3 regions of the Streptomyces sp. NPDC028635 genome follow, and region 2 is predicted to be linked to each of the others. Evidence: riboswitches for the same ligand, from Rfam matches in the RefSeq annotation. Region 2 holds a riboswitch; each other region holds the start of a gene.

The links. Region 2 has a riboswitch for cyclic di-AMP ahead of AB0E88_RS13000 (transglycosylase family protein). Riboswitches for the same ligand answer to the same signal wherever they lie in the genome.
Region 1: another riboswitch for cyclic di-AMP. It lies ahead of AB0E88_RS06835 (M23 family metallopeptidase); the one in region 2 lies ahead of AB0E88_RS13000 (transglycosylase family protein).
Region 3: another riboswitch for cyclic di-AMP. It lies ahead of AB0E88_RS28600 (M23 family metallopeptidase); the one in region 2 lies ahead of AB0E88_RS13000 (transglycosylase family protein).

What each region holds. Positions count from the first base shown of each region.
Region 1 is NZ_JBEZWX010000004.1:250,331-257,616, forward strand. It holds gene AB0E88_RS06815 (DUF5998 family protein) at 1-59, opposite strand, end outside; gene AB0E88_RS06820 (GNAT family N-acetyltransferase) at 338-3,271, opposite strand; gene AB0E88_RS06825 (HPr family phosphocarrier protein) at 3,451-3,732, shown strand; gene AB0E88_RS06830 (GntR family transcriptional regulator) at 3,940-4,632, opposite strand; gene AB0E88_RS06835 (M23 family metallopeptidase) at 4,847-5,590, opposite strand; cyclic di-AMP (ydaO/yuaA leader) riboswitch at 5,603-5,756, opposite strand; gene AB0E88_RS06840 (pitrilysin family protein) at 5,992-7,286, opposite strand, start outside.
Region 2 is NZ_JBEZWX010000009.1:186,427-193,712, reverse strand. It holds gene eno (phosphopyruvate hydratase) at 1-222, opposite strand, end outside; gene AB0E88_RS13000 (transglycosylase family protein) at 502-1,221, opposite strand; cyclic di-AMP (ydaO/yuaA leader) riboswitch at 1,225-1,393, opposite strand; gene AB0E88_RS12995 (transglycosylase family protein) at 1,576-2,592, opposite strand; gene AB0E88_RS12990 (cytochrome P450) at 2,786-4,087, opposite strand; gene AB0E88_RS12985 (nucleoside triphosphate pyrophosphohydrolase) at 4,084-5,139, opposite strand; gene AB0E88_RS12980 (SurA N-terminal domain-containing protein) at 5,230-5,868, opposite strand; gene AB0E88_RS12975 (glycoside hydrolase domain-containing protein) at 6,015-6,845, opposite strand; gene AB0E88_RS12970 (serine/threonine-protein kinase) at 6,928-7,286, opposite strand, start outside.
Region 3 is NZ_JBEZWX010000035.1:54,615-61,900, reverse strand. It holds gene AB0E88_RS28605 (PrsW family intramembrane metalloprotease) at 1-800, shown strand, start outside; gene AB0E88_RS28600 (M23 family metallopeptidase) at 993-2,024, opposite strand; cyclic di-AMP (ydaO/yuaA leader) riboswitch at 2,036-2,190, opposite strand; gene AB0E88_RS28595 (PP2C family protein-serine/threonine phosphatase) at 2,432-3,565, opposite strand; tRNA gene AB0E88_RS28590 (tRNA-Met) at 4,274-4,347, opposite strand; gene ribA (GTP cyclohydrolase II) at 4,498-5,142, opposite strand; gene AB0E88_RS28580 (MarR family transcriptional regulator) at 5,265-5,768, opposite strand; gene AB0E88_RS28575 (dihydrofolate reductase family protein) at 5,838-6,968, shown strand; tRNA gene AB0E88_RS28570 (tRNA-Lys) at 7,063-7,135, opposite strand.

The DNA.
Region 1 (7,286 bases), on a different contig from region 2:
TAGCCGCTGCGCTCGATCGCCGCACGCAGCCCCTGGGTCGTCGTACTGGTCTTGGCCATGGGCCCCATCCTACGGGGGACCACTGACTGCGAGGGACCCGTCACGGGGTCCCGGTGGCCCGGGCAGGGGACTTGCGGGAGCTGCGACGCCCGCGGACGGGGGTGGGGGCCGGTCGTCGGTACGCCGGGAGCGCGCGTGGCCGGGCCGTCGGTGTACGCCGGAGGCTGCGGGGCGGGGCGATCAATGGGCCGGCGGGTGCGGAGGCGGCCGGGGCCGCCGGGTACGCCGGAGGGGGCCGGGGCCGGGGTTGTCGGTGCGCCGGAGGGGGCCGGGGTCGTCAGTACGCCGGGAGGGTGCGGGGGCCGAGGTCGTCGCGGGCGGGGGGCGGTGCCAGCCGTACGGAGGCGCCGAGCACGCTCAGGCCGTGCGGGGCGACCACGACGGGTTCCAGGGTGACGGCGACGACCTCGGGGTGGTCGTCGACCAGCCGGGAGACCCGCAGCAGCAGCTCCTCGAGGGCGGGGGTGTCCACCGGCGTGGAGCCGCGCCAGCCGAACAGCAGCGGGGCCGTGCGGATCGAGCGGACCAGGGAGGTCGCGTCCCGGTCGGTGACCGGTATGAGCCGGTGCGCCATGTCGCCGAGCAGCTGGGAGGCCGCCCCGGCGAGACCGAAGGAGAGCACGGCACCGGCGGCCGGGTCGATGACCGCCCGTACGACGGTGTCGACGCCGCGCGGCGCCATGCCCTGCACGACCGGCCGCAGCTCCTCCGGCTTGCCGAAGAGGTCGGTCAATTCGGCGTACGCCCGGCGCAGTTGCTCCTCGTCGGCCAGGTCGAGGCGTACGCCGCCCAGGTCGGCGCGGTGCCTGAGGTGCGGGGCGGTGGCCTTGAGGGCGACCGGGTAGCCGAGGGCACGGGCGGCATCCGCGGCGTCCTCGGGGGTGGGCGCGGGCAGGGCGCGGCGGACGTGGACGCCGTACCGGCCGAGCAGTTCGCAGGTGTCCTCGGTGGACAGGGTGAGGCCCTGTCCACGCGCGAGCAGGGCGTCGATCTTGCGGGCGGCGCCCTTGACGTCGATGTCGTCGTACTCGGGGACCTTGCCGGGGTCGGCGGCCTCGCGCCGCCACTGGGCGTACCGGACGGCCTCGGAGAGCGCCCGCACGGCCCGCTCGGCGGCGGGATAGGCCGGGATGAGGTGCGTGCCTTCGGGGGCGTCGGCGGGAGCCGGGGACTCAGTGGGGGCGGAGGCCTCGGCGGGGGCGGGGGCTATGCCGGAGGGTGCCGTGCCGGCCGGCGGGGCGGATGGGTGTGTGGTCCCCGGGCCGGTCGGCGCAGGCGCGTCTCCTGCGGTCGACGAGCCCTGTGTGTCGTCGCCCCGGCCCGGCGGGAGCGGCACGCGCGTGTCCGGCTGCGGCGCCGTGCTCGCCGCCGCCGACAGGGCCTCGGCGAGGCCGCCCAGCTCGACGTGCACCACCAGCACCGGCTTGCCCGGTACGGCGGCCGCCGCCGAGCGCAGCGCCCGCGCCAGCTCGGCATCGTCCGGTGAGCCCTCACCGATCGCCGGGATGGCGGTCACGACGACGGCGTCACAGGTGTCGTCGGCGAGCGACCGGGCCAGGGCCGCGCGGAAGTCCTCCGCGGAGGCGGCGGTGGTGAGGTCCAGCGGGCGGTGCGGGCGCAGCCCGGCGGCCAGGCACTGGTCGTACGTCAGCACTCCGAGGGACTCGGAGTTGCCGAGGATCGCCACGCGCGGGCCGGCGGGCAGCGGCTGGCGGGCCAGCAGCAGACCGGCGTCGACCAGTTCGGTGATCGTGTCGACGCGGATCACGCCGGCCTGGCGCAGCAGCGCGGACACCGTGGCGTGCGGCAGGCGTGTCGCCCGTACGGCGTGTCCCTGCGGCGCGGCGCCCTGGACGACGACCAGCGGCTTCGCGGCCGCGGTGCGCCGGGCGAGGCGGGTGAACTTGCGGGGGTTGCCGATCGACTCCAGGTACATCAGGGCGACGTCGGTGTCCGGGTCCTCGTACCAGTACTGCAGGACGTCGTTGCCGGAGACGTCCGCACGGTTGCCGGAGGAGACGAACGTCGAGACGCCCGTGACGCCTGTCACGCCGCCGCCGCGCCGGTGCAGCCGGGAGAGCAGGGCGATGCCGATGGCGCCGGACTGCGCGAACAGGCCGATCCGGCCGGGGCGCGGCATCTCGGGCGCCAGGGAGGCGTTCAGCCGGATGTCCGCCGAGGTGTTGATGACGCCGAAGGCGTTGGGGCCGATGATCCGCATGCCGTAGCTGCGGGCCTGGCGGACCAGTTCGCGCTGGCGCTCGCGTCCGTCGGGGCCGCTCTCGGCGTACCCGGCGGAGATCACGACGAGGCCCTGCACGCCGTGCTCGCCGCACTCGGCGACGACCTGGGGCACGTGGTCGGCGGGCACGGCGACGACCGCGAGGTCGACCGGGCCCTCGATCTCCGTGACGGAGCGGTGGGCGGGGACTCCGTCGAGTTCGGTGACGTCGGCTTCGAAGGCGCGGTTCACGGCGTGCAGGCGGCCGGTGTAGCCGGCCTCGCGGAGGTTGGCGAGGATGCTGCGGCCGACGCCGCCGGGGGTGCGGCCGACGCCGACGACGGCGACCGAGCCGGGCATCAGCAGCCGCTGGACCGAACGGCCCTCGGCGCGCTGTTCGCGCGCGTACTGCACGGCGAGGGAGCGCTCGGTGGGCTCCAGGTCGAACTCCAGGCGCACCACGCCGTCCTCGAAGCTGCGCTTCTGGGTGTACCCGGCGTCAGTGAACACCTTGATCATCTTGTTGTTGGCGGGCAGCACCTCGGCGGCGAAGCGGCGGATGCCGCGCTCGCGGGCGACGGCGCCGATGTGTTCGAGCAGTGCGGAGGCGACCCCGCGGCCCTGGTGGGCGTCCTGGACGAGGAAGGCGACCTCGGCCTCGTCGGCGGGTACGGACGCGGGCATTCCGTTCGGGCCGATCCGGTCGTAGCGTACGGTTGCGATGAACTCGCCGCCGATCGTGGCCGCGAGTCCCACCCTGTCCACAAAGTCGTGGTGTGTGAAGCGGTGGACGTCCTTCGCGGACAGACGCGGGTAGGGGGCGAAGAAGCGGTAGTACTTCGACTCGTCCGACACCTGCTCGTAGAAGCTGACCAAGCGGTCCGCGTCATCGACGGTGATGGGGCGGATCCGCGCGGTGCCGCCGTCGCGCAGCACCACGTCGGCCTCCCAGTGGGCGGGGTACTCCTGCCTGTCCGACGCGCTCTGCATGGGGCCCAGAGTACGGCTCGCGTACGACAACGGCGCGGGGCACTCTGTGGAGGACGGATGCCGGGTCGAGGCCGAGGCCCGGTGATCGCGTCCGAAGGGGTCGCAGGACCTCTTCGGGCATGCTTCACCATATGGGAAACTGGTCTAGACAACCCTGAGAAACTGAAGGGCAGCAACACATGGCTGAGCGCCGCGTCAACGTCGGCTGGGCCGAGGGCCTCCATGCCCGCCCCGCCTCCATCTTCGTCCGAGCCGCCACGGCCGCAGGCGTCCCGGTGACGATCGCCAAGGCCGGCGGCACCCCGGTCAACGCGGCCTCCATGCTGGCCGTCCTCGGCCTGGGCGCCCAGGGCGGCGAGGAGATCGTGCTCGCCTCCGACGCCGAGGGCGCGGACGCCGCCCTGGACCGTCTGGCGAAGCTGGTCTCCGAGGGCCTCGAGGAGCTCCCCGAGACCGTCTGAGTCACGCCTGACCGTCCGAGTCACGCACAAAGAAGCCGCGTCGGCCTTTCGAGGCCGACGCGGCCTTCTTTTCACCCCCGGCGAGACTTGGCGAACAGGAGGCGCAGGAAAACAGAAGGCGGAGGAAATAGGAGGCGCCCGGGAAAGAAAAGGAGGGCAGCCCTTTCAGCGGGCGAGTACTCCCTCTCTTTGTATACGGCGCTCACGTTAATTCCGCAGGCTCCACGTGTTTACGGGATGTTGCGAACTCCTCACCGGCTCGGGCCGCTCACCGCCGAAGGAGCGCAGCCGGTGCGCGGCGGTGGAGCGCTCGGCGTGCAGGGCCGCCACGGCCCGTGCCCGCTCAGCGTCGCCGCGTGCGACCGCGTCCGCGAGCGCGCCGTGCTCGGCCCAGGACCGCACGGGGTCGGCCGACGGCTCCACGGCGTACATCCAGGCGATCTTGTGGCGCAGCTGGGTGAGCGTGGCGGTGAGCGCCTGGCTCCCGCACGCCTGCACGAGCGTCTCGTGGAACCAGCCGCCCAGGGAGCGCAGCTCGTCGCCGGTGCCGCGCCTGGCCCGCTCCTGGCCGAGCCGCACCAGGCCGCGCAGCACCTTCAGGTGCGCCTCGGAGCGCCGCTGGGCGGCGCGCGCCGCCCCGAGGGGCTCCAGCAGCATCCGCATCTCCAGCAGGTCGGCCGCCTCCTGCTCGGTGGGCTCGGCCACGCACGCGCCCGCGTGCCGTCGCGTCACGACGAAGCCCTCGGCCTCCAGGGTGCGCAGCGCTTCCCGCACCGGCACCCGGGAGACTCCGTAGCGGCGGGCGAGGAGTTCCTCGGTGAGCCGGCTGCCGCGTTCATGGACACCGGCGACGATGTCGTCCCGGATCGCCGTGCACACCGAGTGCGCCGGAATTCGCATGTCCGACCTCCGCCTTGATCCCCGTGAAACGCCGACGATGGACGCGTGTTCCGTGACTCTATTCCAAGGGGGCGGAATTTCCGACGGCGAGCCGGATTCCATGGATATTTTTTGGTCACCTGCCGGTTTTCTCCCGGGGACGAGGAGCCGGGAAACGCCGAAAGCCCCGGCGCGGTGCGCCGGGGCTTCCTGGGGCTGATGCCGTGCTGGTGCGTCAGACGTTCACGCCGTGCGCGCGCAGATAGGCGACCGGGTCCATGTCGGAGCCGTACTCGGGGCTGGTGCGCGCCTCGAAGTGCAGGTGCGGCCCGGTGGTGTTGCCGGTGTCGCCGGACAGACCGATCTGCTGGCCGGTGACGACCTGCTGGCCCACGACGACGCCGATCGACGACAGGTGCCCGTACTGGGTGTACGTGCCGTCGTGCATGCGGATGACGATCTGGTTGCCGTAGGCGCCGCCCCAGCCGGTCTCGACGACGGTGCCGTAGCCCACCGCGTGCACCGTGGTGCCGGTGGCGGCGTGGAAGTCGATGCCGGTGTGGTGGCCGGAGGACCACAGGGAGCTGCTGGCCTCGTAGCCGGTGGAGACGTAGGAGTGAGCGATCGGGGCCGTGAAGCTGTTCAGGCGCTTGCGCTCGGCCTCCCGGGCGGCACGCTCCCTGGCCTCGTGGGCCCGCGCGGCGGCGGCCTCACGGGCGGCCTGCTCGATGGCCGCCTGCTCGGCGGCCTGCTTCTGGGCCTCGGCCTGGGCGTCGATCTGCGCGGCGACCGCGTCGTCGACGCTGATGACGGGGAGCAGACCGGTGTGCTCGGCGGAGGTGTCGGCGGCGAGGGCGGGGGCCGCGAGGGTGCCGATGACGCCGGTGGTGGTGAGCGCGGCGATACCCGCGGCCTGCGCGGTGGTGCGCTTCATCCGGCTGGGACGACGGTGCTTCCCGGTGGCGCTGACGAACGCCATGTGGTGGCTTGTCCTTTCCTTCCCTCTCGCCTACCGGGTTAGCTGACGGGTTCGGAGCAGGAAGGTCTCCTACGGGCACCCTCGCGGGCGCCCGATTCACCCCAGGGACGTGTGGGTCCCCGGCTCCCCTGGCTCGCGCCGTACGGGGACTCGGCGATGACTGTCCGGTGCCGCGGGTGCGGCGCACTGCCTGACGAACAGCCCGGACGAAGCTACGGTGATCGACCTTCAGTCCTCAAACGAATCAGGGGTTTTGTAAGCCATCCCACAGGCCAGACAGGCAACCTCCGCCCCAATTCGGGCATATGGGGGATGCCGCGCCTTGGATCATAAACAGGCCGGCAGGCACGGCAAGGGCCCTGGTGCTCCGTCAGACACCAGGGCCCCACGCGCGTGTGCGGCTACTCCGCGCTCACCACGGTGACATCGCCGATACCGAGGGCCTCGACGGGCTCCTTGATCTGCGCGGCGTCACCGACGAGGACGGTCACCAGCCGGTCCACCGGGAAGGCGTTCACGACCGCCGCCGTGGCCTCCACCGTGCCGGTCGCGGCGAGCTGCCGGTACAGCGTGGCCTGGTAGTCGTCGGGCAGGTGCTGCTCGACCTGGTCGGCGAGCGTGCCCGCGACGGCGGCGGCGGTCTCGTACTTCAGCGGGGCCACCCCGACGAGGTTCTGCACGGCGACATCGCGCTCGGTCTCGGTCAGGCCGCCCTCCGCCAGGGTGCGCAGCACCTTGAAGAGGTCGTCCAGCGCCGGGCCGGTGTTCGGCGTGTCCACGGAGCCGCTGATGGCGAGCATCGCCGCGCCCGTGCCGTCGGGGGCGGAGCGCAGCACCTGGCTGAAGGCGCGCACGCCGTAGGTGTAGCCCTTCTCCTCGCGCAGGACCCGGTCCAGGCGGGAGGTGAGGGTGCCGCCCAGGCAGTAGGTGCCGAGCACCTGCGCGGGCCATACGCGGTCGTGCCGGTCGGGGCCGATCCGGCCGATGAGCAGCTGCGTCTGGACGGCGCCCGGGCGGTCGACGATGACGACCCGGCCGGTGTCGTCGGCGGTCACCGCCGGCACGGGGCGCGGCTCGGTGCGCGAGCCGGTCCAGGCGCCCAGGGTGTCGCCGAGGAGGTCGTCGAGGTCGAGGCCGGTCAGGTCACCGACGACCACCGCGGTGGCGGTGGCGGGGCGCACGTGCCGCTCGTAGAAGGCGCGCACGGCGGCCGCGTCGACGGCCGCGACGGTCTCCTCGGTGCCCTGGCGGGGGCGCGACATGCGCGAGGACGCCGGGAAGAGCTGCTTGGACAGCTCCTTGGCCGCGCGGCGGGCGGGGCTGGCCAGCTCGTGCGGGATCTCGTCCAGGCGGTTGCGCACCAGCCGTTCGATCTCGCTGTCGGCGAACGCGGGGGCCCTCAGGGCGTCGGCGATCAGGCCGAGGCCCTTGGCCAGCCGGGAGGCGGGGACCTCCAGGCTGAGGCGGACACCCGGGTGGTCGGCGTGCGCGTCGAGGGTGGCGCCGGCCCGCTCCAGCTCGGCGGCGAACTCCTCCGCGGAGTGCTTGTCGGTGCCTTCGGAGAAGGCGCGCGCCATGATCGTGGCGACGCCGTCCAGGCCCGCCGGTTCGGCGTCCAGGGGGGCGTCCAGGAGCACCTCCACGGCGACGACCTGCTGGCCGGGGCGGTGGCAGCGCAGCACCGTCAGGCCGTTGC
Region 2 (7,286 bases):
CTGCTCGATGACGGCCAGCACGGCCTTCTCGACGCCCTTGCCCTGGTAACGGCTGGCGTCGCCGTCGCGGAGCTCGATGGCCTCGAAGGCGCCCGTCGAGGCGCCGGACGGAACGGCGGCACGCCCGGTGCTGCCGTCGTCGAGGCCGACCTCGACCTCGACCGTGGGGTTGCCTCGGGAGTCCAGGATTTCCCGGGCTACGACGACGTCGATGGACGGCACGAGCATCTCCTTCGTGGATGTGACGCTGAAAGTGCGGGGCTGGTGAGCCTTGCGACTAGAGCCTAACCGCCCCGGGGCCATCGGCCAGCCGACCGCCCGGCCCGTGGACAGACAGACCGTACCCATTGTTCACCGTCGGAACAAAGGGGGGTGACGTTCCGGCTGAACATCCGGGGAACGGACGGCAGAAAAAACCCCGTCCCGGTGCGTACGGGGGAAGACGCACCGGGACGGGAGCCCGTGGGGACGGGGAGCGGCCCTCGGCCGGCCCGCTGCCGCTTACTTCAGGTGCAGCTGCTGGCCCGGGTAGATGAGGTCGGCGTCCTCGACGATGTCCTTGTTCAGGTCGAACAGCTTCTTCCAGCCGCCGACGACGTGGTGCTTCTCGGCGATGGAGCTGAGGGTGTCACCGGTGACGACCTTGTACTCGCCGTCGCCCTTCTTGACCTTCTTGCCGGTCGGGGTGGTGACGGTCTTGGTGCTCTGCTTCTTCGGCGTCTGCGCCGGGCGCTCGCTGGAGCGGGAGGCGCTCTGCTGCTCGGTGGAGCGCGTCGTGGTGGTGCCCTGGGAGGAGCTGGAGGAGCTCGAGGAGCTGGAGGAGCTCGAAGAGCCGCCGCCGTTGTTCGGGGTGTTCGACAGGCCCGTGCCGCAGACCGGCCAGGCACCCTTGCCCTGGGAGGCGAGGACCTTCTCGGCCACGGCGATCTGCTGGGACTTGCTGGCCTGGTTGGCCTGCGGGGCGTAGGCGGTGCCGCCGTACGCGGCCCAGGTGGAGGCGGAGAACTGCAGGCCGCCGTAGTAACCGTTGCCGGTGTTGATGGACCAGTTGCCACCGGACTCGCACTGGGCGACCGCGTCCCACTCGGAGGTGGTGGCGGCGGAGGCGTTGCCGGCCGCCATCAGCGGGGCGGCGACGGCGGCACCGGTGACACCGGCGAGCGCGATGACACGGGTGGTCTTGGACGGACGACGGTGCTTGCCCTTGCCGGAAAACAGCATGGTGGATCCCCTCACCGACGCCTGCGAGGTGAGCTGTCGGGTTCGGGCCGGTTGAGTTGCCCGGCCACCCCTCCCCTGGGAGGCGTGGCTTCACCCCTAGCCGCTCCGGCTCAACCGCCGGGCACGGCACTTACCTTGGGTCCCCCGCTCCTGCCTGCGGCGCGTGATGCGACGACTGTTCCCGTACGGCCGCTGGCAGGATTCGGCGTTGCGGCCGCCGGGGCTCGCGATGGCGAGCGGTCATGACCGTAGACAGGCGCTCGGCCGAATTTCAAAGACGATCACGGCTTCTGAGACTCATCCCACACTTTCACCAAAGCGGACATCAGTCCCAAAACAGGGCGTCAACTCCCGCTACTTTTGGCCCGTTTCGCCACCGACAAGCAGGGTCTGACCGGGCACGATGCGGCTCGGGTCGGCCCCGATCGCCTCACGGTTCTCGGCGTACAGCGCGCGCCATCCGCCCTCGACGCCAAGGGAGTCGGCGATGGACGTCAGGCTGTCCCCGTCGCGCACCGTGTAGCGCGAGGCGTGCCGGCCCGAGGCCGGCGCCGCGCCCGCTTCGGCGGTGTCCTCCTCGGCGCCGGCGCCGCGGTGGCGGCCGCCGCCGTCGACCGCGCCGGTGTCGACGAGCCCCGAATCACCGACGATCTGGCGCAGGTTGTCCGGATCGTCGCTGTTTGCGTCACCCGTGGACGTGCTGCCGGACGGCTGCGAGGTGCCGGGTCCGGACGTCGCGGGCGCGCCGGTCTCGGCAGCGCCCCCCGCGGACGGGGTGGTGGACGACGGCCCGTCAGAGGGCCGCGCGGGGGTGCCCGTGGAGGGCGTGCCGGACGGTGTACCGGAGGAGTCGGGCAAGCCGGGCGAGTCCACCGAACCGGAGGTTCCGGATGTTCCGGAGGTACCGGTGGATCCGGAGGTACCGGCCGAAGCGGAGGAGTCGGACGGGGCGCCGGCCCCGGCCTGGCCGGAGGAGTCCGCGCCGGTGGTGGAGCCGCCGGCCGCCGAGCCGCTGCCCGGGGTGTCGCCGGCGACACCCGTGTCGACGTCCGGCGCGGAGGTGTCGCCGGACAGGCCCGAGGTCAGCCCGCACAGCGTCCAGTGGCCGACGCCCTGGTCGGCGAGGACCTTCTCGGCCACGGCTATCTGCTGCGAACGGCTCGCGAGGTCGGGCCGGGCCGCGTACTCCAGGCCACCGTGCCCCTCCCAGTCCTCCTGCGACAGGTGCAGGCCGCCGTAGAGCCCGATCCCGGGGTTGTCGCTCCAGCGGCCCTGGCTCTCGCACTCGGCCACCTTGTCCCACGTCGCGCCGTCGGCCGCGTGGGCGCTCGCCGCGCCGAGCAGCGGGATGGCGATGGCGGAGCCGGTCACTCCGGCCGTGACGAGGAGGGCCGGAGCCTGACGGGGGCGACGGTGTCGACCGTTCCCGGAGAGCATGCGGTGACCTTTCGCGAGACAGCACTGACCGGCGCGGCGCCTTGAGGCACCGGCGTCGCGCTGACGAGTGAACGTATCGGCAGACGATCGCCAGTCACAAGTTCATGCCGCGCAGATCACGTGAAGATCACATAGTTGAAGATGCGTCAGTTTTCTGTGCGGGTGCGGGCGTGAACGTCACGGGCAACTGCCGCAGACCCCGCATGATGAGCCCCCCGCGCCAGCGCAAGTCGGCCGGTTCGGCACCCAGTTGCAGGTCGGGCAGCCGGGTGAGCAGGGTGGCGAGGGCGGTCTGGCCCTCCAGACGGGCCAGCGGGGCGCCCAGGCAGTAGTGGATGCCGTGGCCGTAGCCGAGGTGCTGGTTGTCACGGCGGGCGAGGTCGAGCAGGTCCGGCTCGGGGAAACGCTCCGGATCGCGGTCGGCGGCGGCCAGGACGACGAGGACGGGATCGCCGGGCGCGATGTCCTGCCCGCCGACGGTCAGCGGCTCGGTGGCGAACCGCCAGGTGGCCAGCTCCACGGGGCCGTCGTAGCGCAGCAGTTCCTCCACGCCCGTCTCCAGCAGCGCGCGCTCGCCCCGGGCGAGGGAGTCCTGCAGCCGGTGCCGCTGCCCGGGGTGGGTCAGCAGGGCGTAGGTGCCGTTGCCTATGAGGTTGACGGTGGTCTCGAACCCGGCGAACAGCAGGATGAACGCCATCGCCGCCGCCTCGTTCTCGGTGAGATGCTCGCCGTGGTCGGAGGCGCGGATCAGGCCGGAGATGAGGTCCTCGCCCGGTGCGGGCTCGGCGGGCAGGGCCTGCCGCTTGCGGTGGATCAGCTCGGCGAGGTACCCGCGCATCTTCTTCACCGACCGGGCGACCCCGCCCCTGGGCCCTCCGCCGTGCCGGATCATCATCCCGGCCCAGTCCCGGAAGTCGTCCTGGTCCTCACGGGGAACGCCGAGCAGGTCGCAGATGGCGTAGATGGGCAGCGGGAAGGCGAACTCGTGGATGAGGTCGGCAAAGCCCCGCTCGGCGAACCCGTCGATGAGGTGGTCGGTCAGCTCCTGCACACGCGGCGCGAACTCGGCGACCCGGCGGGGCGTGAACGCCTTGCTGACCAGCCGGCGCAGCCGGGTGTGGTCCGGCGGGTCGATGTTCAGCAGGTGCGTCATCAGCTCCGCCTTGCGCTCCCCGGGGATGCCGGTCTTGCCCTTGGCGTGCGCCGGCTCGTCGTGGTGCGCCGGGTTCTTGCTCAGGCGCTGGTCGGCGAGGGCCTGCCGGGCGTCGGCGTACCGGGTGACCAGCCAGGCCTCCACCCCGCTGGGCAGCCGGGTGCGGTGCACGGGCGCGTGCTCGCGCAGCCAGGCGTACGCGGGGTAGGGGTCGGCGGCGAACTCCCAGGTGAAGAGTTCGGGGGCGGGGCCGTCGGGGCGGAGCTGCTCGGTCACTCCTCGACCGTATCCGTCTCCGGGTGGGCCTCCGCGTCACGGTGGGCGGCGGGCACGGCGGACGGCGCTTCGGGGGCGACGCCCTCCGCCTCGCGGATCGCGTCGCGGTAGGCGCGGGCCGCGGCGCGCAGCGACGTCTCCGGGTCGACGCCCTCCGCCTCGGCGCGCGCGGCGAGCGCCAGCAGCTGGTAGCCGATGCCGTCACCCTGGGGCAGCTCGACGTCCAGGCCGGCCGTGCGGGTGCGGGCGGCGAGCTTGGCGGCGAGGGAGAGGGCGGGCTGGTGCAGCGGGATGCCCTCGGTGACGGAGGCGCGCCGCTTCTCCTGCGCCTTGGTGCGCAGCCAGTGCGCCTTGACCTCCTCGGGCGTGGTGGCGGTGGCGTCCCCGAAGACGTGCGGGTGGCGGTGGATGAGCTTGGCGACGATGCCGCCGGCCACGTCGTCGACGGAGAAGGGGGCCTCGGGGTCCTCCTCGGCGATCCGGGCGTGGAAGACCACCTGGAGCAGGACGTCGCCCAGCTCCTCGCGCAGTTCGTCGCGGTCGCCGTCCTCGATGGCCTCGACCAGCTCGTACGCCTCCTCCATGGCGTACTTCGCCAGGCCCTCGTGGGTCTGCCGGGACGACCACGGGCAGGCGACGCGGATACGGTCCATGACCTGCACGAGGTCGAGGAGGCGGGCGCCGGGCAGGTCGTAGGAGGCGGGCAGCAGTTCCAGCTCCGGCATCGTGACGCGGCCGGAGCCGGCGAGCCGGGCGAGGCCGTCGGTCAGCGCGGGCTCGCCCTCGCCGGCCGCCAGCACCACGACCGCGCGGCCGCCGACGCAGGCCTCGAGGAGCTCGTCGGCGCTCGGGGCGGCCTCCTCGACGACGACGCCCGCCTCGCGCAGATAGGGCAGCTGGGGGTGATGGCCGTCCGCGCACAGCACCCGGTCGGCCTCCCGCAGCGCCTGCCAGGCGGGCCAGGACAGCAGACCGGGCGCCACGCGGTGGCTGGTGGTGAGCAGGACGATACGGCCGGGGCCGGCGGAGTCTTCGAGGCGCGGTGCGTTCACGCTTCGAACGTACCGCGCGCCGGGAGATGGCTCCGCCCGTTGTCCACAGGGTGGGGGCGCGGTGTGATGATCTGCCCGCCCGAAGGGCCGTTACGTCGGCTGCTGCCCCGCCGCCGTGACCTCGCGGACCCACGGGGTCTTCGTGTCGACGCGGCCGACCTTCTGGGCGTCCCAGGTGCCGTAGCGCGGGTTGAGGTCCACACCCAGTTCCCGTGACGCCGTGGACAGGGCCTTCCAGAACGCCGGCTGGTTGGTGTCGGTGCCCAGCTTCGCGGCGAGCTTCTGGGCCTCGACCTGCAGGCGCAGGTTGTCGTCGACGCGCTGCGGCGGGATGCCGTACTCGCGCAGCCAGGTCGCCTCCAGCGCCTTGGCCCCGCCGAGCTGCTGCTCCGCGCCCGTGCGCAACTGCTGCACGTCGTGGCGCGTGACGGCGACGCCCGCGTCCTGCGCGGCACGGTGCAGCACCTGGTCCAGAACCATGCTGTGCAGGGTCTGCCGGGTGAGGTTGCCGGAGCCGGACACCACGCGCGCGTAGTTCGCCTGGTCGCCCGCCGCCGCGCGCTGCGCCGCGCGGACCTCGTTCACCCGGTCCTCGAGCTGCGACACCGTGATCTTCCGGCCGCCGACGACGGCCGCCGCACCGGGATGCGAGTCGCTTCCGCAGGCGGTGAGCAGAGGGGCCGCGGCGATCGCGGCGGACAGCAGGAGCGCGGTGCGGCGGCGGTGCAAGGGAACCTCCCGAGGAGATTGTGCGACGGTGCACAAAGTCTTGCGGTGATCGATGGTAGGCAGTGGGGCTGCTGAGGCCAACCCATTCGACCAACGATTCACCGCCACTTCCGGCACCGCCGCGCGCACCCCCGGGGGAAGGAGTGTCAGCCGACGATGGCGACCGGCGCGTCCCACGCGTCGCGGTCCACGGTGATCGTGTAGCCGCGCCGGGTCTCCTTGCTGTTCACCAGGTACTGGTGGCCGCGGCTGTGGTCGGTGTACTGCGAGGCGCCCCACGGCCAGTCCGCGGTGGTCGTCTCCTTCTTGTCCCACAGCGCGTACCAGAGGTTGCCCGGCAGGTCCGTCTTGTTCGCGGCGGTGGCGATCGCCTTGGCGCTGGAGCTGGTGAAGCCGTAGAAACCGGCCCGGTAGGTCTTGGCCCGCAGCCCCTTCGTGAAGGCACGCACGTACGTCAGCACGGCGTCGTTGCACGACTTGTTCGTGATGTCGTACGGCTCCATGTCGAGGTAGATCGCGCTGCCGGCCTTCATGCCGAGCGCGGCGGCCTTGGCCACGGCGTCCTTGGCGTCGGCCGCGCCGAGGGAGGCGGCCGTGGCGGCCGTCAGCTTCTCGGGGTTGCGGCTGGTCTGGCAGGGCGGCTGGGCGCCGACGTAGAGCGGGATGAGCTTCCAGCCCTGGGAGTTCACCGACTTCACCCAGGACGCGGTGAGGTTGGGCTGGTTGCAGCCGCGGTTCTTGCCGCCGATGTAGACGGCGGCGCCGCCGTAGTAGCCGTCGGCGCGCCAGGCCTTCATCGCGCTGAGCGAGGGCGCGGTGCAGGTGTCGAAGGCGCGGCCGGTGTACGTCTTCTGCGCGGGCCAGGCGGTGGCCGCCATGGACTGCTGGGCCGCTATGCCGCCCCCGGCGACGACGGCGGCACCGGCGACCGCCCAGGTGACGTATCTGCGCTTCTTGGACTGACGATGGCTGGACATGCTCGACCCACCCCTTCGATGTACGTGACCGCTCGGTGTCCGCGACACCCACGAGCGGCTCGTACGTTAGCCCCTGCCGCGCCTAGCCCCGCACCTGCCCCAGCCATTGCAGGGTGCGGCGCACGTCCGCGGCCAGCGGATGCCCGGGGCCGTGCAGCCGCTCCACGTCGTGCAGCAGGCGCATCAGCGTGTCGTGCGCGGCGGGCCGGTCGCCGAGGGCGAGCAGCAGATGGCCGATGCGGCGGCGCAGCTCGTGGGCGAGCGCGGGATCCCCGGAGACGTACTGGTTCTCGTAGTACGGCAGCAGCGCCCGGTACTCGGCGAGCGCGGCCCCCGGTTCGCCGAGCTGTTCCAGGCACTGGGCGGCGTCGTAGCGGAAGCGCAGGGACTGCGGGTCGGACGCTCCGGCCTCGGCGGCGCGTTCGTCGGCGAGGCGACGCA
Region 3 (7,286 bases), on a different contig from region 2:
TCGGCACCGACCAGCTCACCGGCGGCCGGGGCATCGCCTCCGTCACCGCGGCGACCTTCTTCGTCCGCGTGATCATGTCGCCGTTCGCGCATCCGCTGTTCACCACCATGACCGGTATCGGCTTCGGCATCGCCGCGCTGTACGGCGAGGGCCGGCGCCTGCGCCGGGTCCTGCTCCCGCTGGGCGGGCTGCTGCTGGCCATGTGCATGCACGCTCTGTGGAACGGCTCGGCGTCCTTCGGTCCGTTCGGCTTCTTCGCCGTGTACGGCGGCTTCATGATGCCCGCGTTCGGGCTGCTGACCTGGCTGGTGATCTGGACCCGGCAGCGGGGGCTGCGCACGATCCGCGAGGAGCTGCCCGCCTATGTCGCCGCGGGCTGGCTCGCGCCCGCCGAGCCGTTCGCGCTCGGCTCGATGCGGGCGCGCCGCATGGCGCGCGAGTACGCCGCGCACCACCTGGGCAAGCCGGGGGCGAAGGAGGTCGGGCGCTACGAGGCGTACGCGACGTCCCTGGCGTTCCTGCGGCACCGGGGCCGCCGCGGCCGCGCCGGCGCCGACTTCGTCGTACGCGAGAGGGAGCTGCTGAACGAGCTGTGGCGGCTGCGGGAGCGGGCCCGGCCGGCGCTGGAGTACGCGGCCCGGGCGGCCGCGCCCCCGGTGCCGGTGATGCTGCCGTGGCCCGCGCACCCGTGGCAGGCCCCCGGGGCGGCGCGGCCGCACCTGCCGTACGCCGGGCACGCGGGGTACGGCGCCCATCCGGCGTACCCGGGCTACCCGGCGTACAACCCCTACCGCTCGTAGAGACGGGCGCCGGGGCATCGGAAGGCTCCGGTCAGAGCGGTCATGTCCTGTTGCAACGCGCCTCGGACCTGATCGACCGTTCCGCACGCGGATCGACCGGAGGTGCGAACACCGCGGCACACGGAAACCGGCAGCCCTGACGTCGGGGGGTTTGCCGTCAGGACCGCCGGGGTTCTGGAGCGGGCCGTGGTGTCAGGGGGTGAGGCCCTTGTCCTGCAGCCACGCCATCGGGTCGATGCCGGAGGCCTGCCCGTCGGGGTGCACCTCCAGGTGCAGGTGCGGGCCGGTGACGTTGCCGGTGGCGCCGACGCGGCCGATGACGTCACCGGTGGCGACCTTCTGCCCGACGCTGACGCTGATCGACGACTGGTGGCAGAACCACAGCTCGGTGCCGTCGTCGAGGGTGAGGATCGTGCGGTAGCCGTAGGAGCCGGCCCAGCCCGCTTCGGTGATGGTGCCGGTGTGGACGGCCTTGATCAGCGTGCCGGTGGGGGCGGCGAAGTCCAGGCCGGTGTGGTAGCCGGAGGACCACATCGAGCCGGCCTGCCCGAAGCGGGAGGTGAGGGTGTAGGAGGAGGTCGGCAGCGCGTACTGCTTGGCCAGTTCGGCCAGGCGCTCGGCCTCGGCCTTCTTCTTCGCCTCCGCCTCCGCCTTCTCCTTCGCGGCGGCGGCCTTGGCGGCGGCCTCCTGCTCGGCCTTGGCGGCGTCCTCGGCGGCCTGCTTGGCCACGGCGGCCTGGGCGGCGGCCTGCGCCTTGACGTCGACCTGCACCTGCTGCGACTCGGCCTGGGCCATGATCCGGTTGCGCAGCGCCTCACCGGCGTCGGAGGTGCCCTGCGCGGTGTCGGCGGAGCTGACGATGTCGCTCAGCGGGGTGGCGGAGCCCTGGGGCGCGGCGTCCTCGTGGTCGGAGATCAGTGAGCCGACCGAGGGCAGGTCGGGCATGGAGATGGAGACCGGCGGCTTGCCGGTCTGCGCGCTGGCCATGCCGCCCGCGCCGACGGCGGCGATGACGCCGACGCCGAGGACGGTGGAGCTGCGGGCGAGTCCGCCGCGCTGCTTGGCGACGCGGTGCCGGCCGCGGACGGGACGGACGGACTCCTCAGTGGGGTTCCACTCCTCCCAAGGGCCCTCGTCGGTGCGGTGGCCGCCGTAGACGAGGGTCTCGGGGCCCTGCTGGCTCGGCACGAACGGGGCTGTCGGGGCAGGCCGGTTGGACGCCACGCGGGCGTACTCCTTTCCTTCCGTTCGCCTACCGGGTTAGCTGACGGGTTCGGAGCAGGAAGGTCTCCTACGCGCGTATACCGGCCGTCGTCGACGGCGGCTGACGCGAGATTCACCCCAAGGTGGTGGTTCCCCGGTTCCCTACGGGATTCGGCGCGTGAGCACGGAGCCGTCTCTTGTGACGGCTGGGACGACCGCGCTGCGTTATCGAACGTTAATAGACCCGGCGGCATGATTCCAAGCCGTTCGTCTTGATCATTAACATTCTCGGCCTGGACTTTCACGCCACGACCGGTGCAAAAGGGGCGACTTGACCGCCCCTCAGGCGTCACGTCCAAAACCTCTTTTTGGTGATGGTGCGTCAATTGTTATGCACAGGGCGGTCATCCACTCACCCACCGTGACCTTCACGGCCGGCGGACGGCCAGCAGCGCCATGTCGTCCGCCATGCCGCCCCCCGAGTGCCGGCGCACATCCTTCGCGACCGCGGCGAGCAGGGCGCCGGGCGCGGTGACGACACGTCCGGCGAGCCGCGTCTCGACGTCGTAGAAGCGGCCATGGCGGTCGCGGCTCTCGGAGAGGCCGTCGGTGTACAGCAGCAGCGTGGCACCGCCGGGGAAGACGACCTCCTCGGCGCGGTCCGGCGACGGGCCCAGCTCGCCCATGCCGAGCGGCAGCGCGTGTTCGGCGGGCAGCAGCGCGCGCAGGGTGCCGTCGGCGTGCAGCAGCACCGGCGGCGGATGACCGCGGTTGAGGACGCGGACGACACCGTCGCCGTGCGGGAGTTCGGCGAGAACGGCGGTGGTGAACCCCTCGAAGGCGTCGAGCCCGTCGCGCCGGGCGCCCTCGCGGGCCAGCGCCCGCTCCAGCCGCTGGGCGACCGCCTCCAGGGTGGCCTCCTGCTCGGCGGCCTCCCGGAACGCCCCGATGACCACGGCCACGGCCGCCACCGCGCCCATGCCCTTGCCGCGCACGTCCCCGACGATCAGGCGGACGCCGTACGGGCTGTCCTGGACGGCGTACAGATCACCGCCGATGAAGGCGTCGGCGCGCGCGGCCTCGTAGCAGGCGGCGATCTGGAACCCGCCGATCTCTTCGGCGGGTTCGGGCAGTACAGCGCGCTGGGCGGCCTCGGCGACCTCGCGCGCGGAGGCGAGCTGCTCGCTGCTGCGGCGCGCGAGGGCGTTGATCAGGACGGCCAGGACGGCGACCGTGGCGACGGTCACCAGCTCGGTGACGGCGTCGGTGTGCCAGACGATGCCGATCGTCAGATGCAGCCCGAGCACGACGACGACGGCGGCGAGCCCGGTGAGCACGGTGCCGCGGCGGCTGTAGAGCGGGGCGGCGACCAGGGGCGCGGCGGTGAAGAAGGGGACCGCCGTGAAGTCGGACGGGGTGCAGTAGTCGTAGACCGCGCCGGCGGCGATGAGCAGCGCCGGCAGGATCCGTACGAAGGTGCGCGCGAGGGAGATCCTCCGGCCCTCCCCGGGCCGCGGTTCCCCACCGTCGCCGGGGACGGGCCCCGGCCCGGGCTCGGGCACGAAGGCATCGGGCAGCCGCAGGGCGGACCGGGAGCCGGGGTCGAGGGCCGGGGCCCCCGGTCCGTCGGCAGGGGGATCGGAGGCGCATCCGCGGGCGGCGGATCCCGTCCCGGCACCGGGAACCCATCCGTCGGCCAGAGAGCCCGCCCCGGCCTCCGGAACACGACCGCCGGCCCGTGGGCCAGCCCCGGCCTCGGGAACGCGCCTGCCGGTCCGGGGGTACGGCCCGTCGTCCGTCACGTCTCCAGGCCGCACCGCTCGTCTCCCACCGTCCCTGTCCGCCGTCGTCCCGCCCGTCCAGGCTTGCCGGTGCGGGCGCGAGCGGCGAGCGGTGAGGGCCGACCGGATGACACCGGGCGCCGGCGAGCCCCGGCGGCGTGCAGCCGGGGGCGGCGAGCCGGCCGGGGGCGGACGGGCCGGCGGCGTGCAGCCGGAAGACGGCGAGCCCCAGCGACGGACAGCCGGGGCGGGCGGCGAGCCCAGCAGTGGAATGCCGGAGGGCTGCGGCCCCAGCGACGGACAGCCGGGGCGGCCCGGTGTCCGACTGCCGAGGGCCGGGCGGCGCCGGGCCCAGCGGCAGAGCGGGCCGAGTGGCAGAGCGGGCCGAGTGGAGAGCGGGCCGAGTGGCAGAAACGAGGCCCACGCGCCGGTCGTGACGTAAAAAACCGAGGGCCGGAAACCTTTCGGCTTCCGGCCCTCGGCCTTCAGTAGCGGGGACAGGATTTGAACCTGCGACCTCTGGGTTATGAGCCCAGCGAGCTACCGAGCTGCTCCACCCCGCGTCGTTGTGTCTCCAGTGTACGTCATCCGCGGGGCCCCCGACGACCACGTTCCTTCGCCACCCCCCGTGCCGCCGCCGAGGCCACCTCCCGTGCCCCCGCAGAGGCCACCCCCCGTGCCACCGCAGAAGCCCCCCCGGCCCCCCGCCGAGGTCAGCCCGCGCTCCGTTCCGCCAGCTCGGCCAGCGGCAGCGTGTGCTGGGTCTGCAGGGCCTTGGCGCGCAGGTAGCGCACGTTGTGCGGGGTGGAGAAGACGCCGGTCGGCACCCGGTCGCGGACGTCGAGCCCCAGGGTGCGCAGCTGGCCGGCCTTGTCCGGGTTGTTGGACAGCAGATCCAGCGACCCGATCCCGAGGGCGGTGAGCATCTGCGCGGCGGCGGTGTAGTCGCGGGCGTCCTCGGGCAGCCCGAGGGCGGCGTTGGCGGCGTAGGTGTCCAGGCCCTGGTCCTGGAGGGCGTAGGCGTCGAGCTTGTTGTAGAGGCCGATGCCGCGCCCTTCCTGACGCAGGTAGAGCAGGACGCCGCCGCGGTCGGCGATGCGTTCGACGGCCTCCCGCAACTGGGGGCCGCAGTCGCAGCGGGCGGAGCCGAAGACGTCACCGGTCAGGCACTCGGAGTGCAGCCGGACGAGCGGGACCGGGCCCGGCTCGCCGAGGACGACGGCCACGTGCTCCTGGCCGTCGGTCAGGCCGTGGAAGGTGACCAGTTCGGCGTCGGCGCGGTAGCCGTCGGCGAAGTGCAGCGGGACCCGGACGCGGGCGCGCGGGGTGGCGGCGGGGACAACGGGGATGTCGGCCATGCGGATGCTCCGGGTTCCGTCCGTCTGCTTCAGATTTGAAGCAGAAGCTCAGACCGGACCCTACTCCTGCTTGAAACTTGAAGCAATACGCCGTCTCGGGGACCCGCCGGGTATGCCGTGACTCACCCGCACGACGGCCCGGACCGCCGGCGCCAGGGCACGTCCTCCGCCTCCGCCCCCTCGAGCGCCCGCGCGATCCCCGCGCAGATCTCCTCCAGCTGTCCGACCTGCTCCGCGCCGAGGTGGTCGAACAGCGCGGTCCGGACCGTCTCCACATGGCCGGGGGCCGCGCGCTCGACATGGGCCAGCCCCTCACCGGTCAGGACGGCGATGCTCCCCCGCTTGTCCGACGGGCAGCTCTCGCGCGCCACCAGCCCGTCCTTCTCCAGCCGCGTCACCGCGTACGTCAGCCGGCTGCGGGTGATCTTCAGCGCCTCCGCGAGATCGGTCATCCGCAGCCGCCGCCCGGGCGCCTCGGACAGAGTGGCCAGGATGGAGTAGTACAGATGCGGCATGCCCGCGTCCTGCTGGAGCTGCCGGTCCAGCGCGTCCTCCAGGAGGTGCGTGGCCGCGAGCCAGGCGCGCCAGGCGCGCTGCTCGTCGGGGGAGAGCCAGCGGGTCGTCATGCCGCCAGTGTAGGTTTGTTTAAAAGTTGAACCAAGCCGTGTCCGCCACCTCACCCGCCGGGGAGCGCGATGCCCCACCCGTACGTCCTGCTGTCCGCGGCCGTCTCCCTCGACGGCTTCCTGGACGACACCGGCCCCGACCGGCTGCTGCTGTCCGGTCCGGCCGACTTCGACCGCGTCGACGAGGTCCGCGCGTCCGTCGACGCGATCCTCATCGGCGCCGGCACCCTGCGCGCCGACAACCCGCGGCTGCTGGTCAACTCGCCCGAGCGGCGGGCGGCCCGCGTGGCGGCCGGCCTCGCGGAGTACCCCCTGAAGGTCACCGTCTCCGCCTCCGGCGACCTGGACCCGGCGGCCCACTTCTGGCACACCGGCGGCGAGAAGATCCTCTACACGACGCGGGCAGGCGCCGAACGGGCGAGCCGGGCCGGCATCCGCGCGGACATCGTCGCCCTCGGCGACGACCTGGACTGGCCCTCCCTCCTCGGCCATCTGCACGACGCCCGGGGCGTGCGGCGCCTGATGGTCGAGGGCGGCGGCACGATCCACACCCAGCTGCTCCAGCAGCAGCTGGCGGACGAACTCCAGCTGGTCCTGTCCCCGCTCCTCGTCGGCGACCCCGGCGCCCCCCGCCTCTTCGGGCCGGGCGCCTACCAGAAGGGCCGTCTGCGCCTGCTGCAGACGCGGCAGATCGAGGACGTCGTCCTCATGCGCTACGCGCCCACCGCCCCCGGCACGGGTACCGGCGCCGCCCCCGCCGACCGCCACTGGCTGCGCCTGGCGTGCGAGCTGGCGGAGCGCTGCCCGCCGTCCGCCACGGCGTTCAGCGTCGGCGCGGTGGTCGTCGCGGCCGACGGCACCGAACTGGCCCGCGGCCACTCCCGCGAGGCCGGTGACCCCACGGTGCACGCCGAGGAAGCGGCCCTCGCGAAGATCCCGTCGGACGATGCCCGCCTGCCCACCGCCACGGTGTACTCCAGCCTGGAGCCCTGCACCCGGCGCGCCTCCCGCCCCCGTCCCTGCGCCCAGCTGATCCTCGGCGCGGGCGTACGCCGCGTGGTGACGGCCTGGCGCGAGCCGGACACCTTCGTCCCGTCCGCCGACGGCACCGGCACGCTGACGGCGGCGGGCGTGGACGTGGTGCTGCTCCCGGAGTTCGAATCCGCGGCCCGGGAACCGAACCGTCATCTGCTGCCCTGACCCGACAACGCCCGGACACGACAGCGCCCGGACCGGCGGGAACCGGTCCGGGCGCTGAGGGGCGGGTGGAGGGGGAAACCCTCCGCCGCGTGCGTAGGCCCTGTGGGACTCGAACCCACAACCAATGGATTAAAAGTCCACTGCTCTGCCAATTGAGCTAAGGGCCCTGGCGATGTTGCCTCCCCGAGCATAGCGGGACGAGCCCGCGTCGCCGATCGGGTATCGCCGACGCGGCCGCGTCGGACGGCCGGCCGGGGCCGGAAGTGTCGGCTGTGGACCGGTTCGCGACGGTCGGCGGGGTGCGGAAAGGCCCGCACG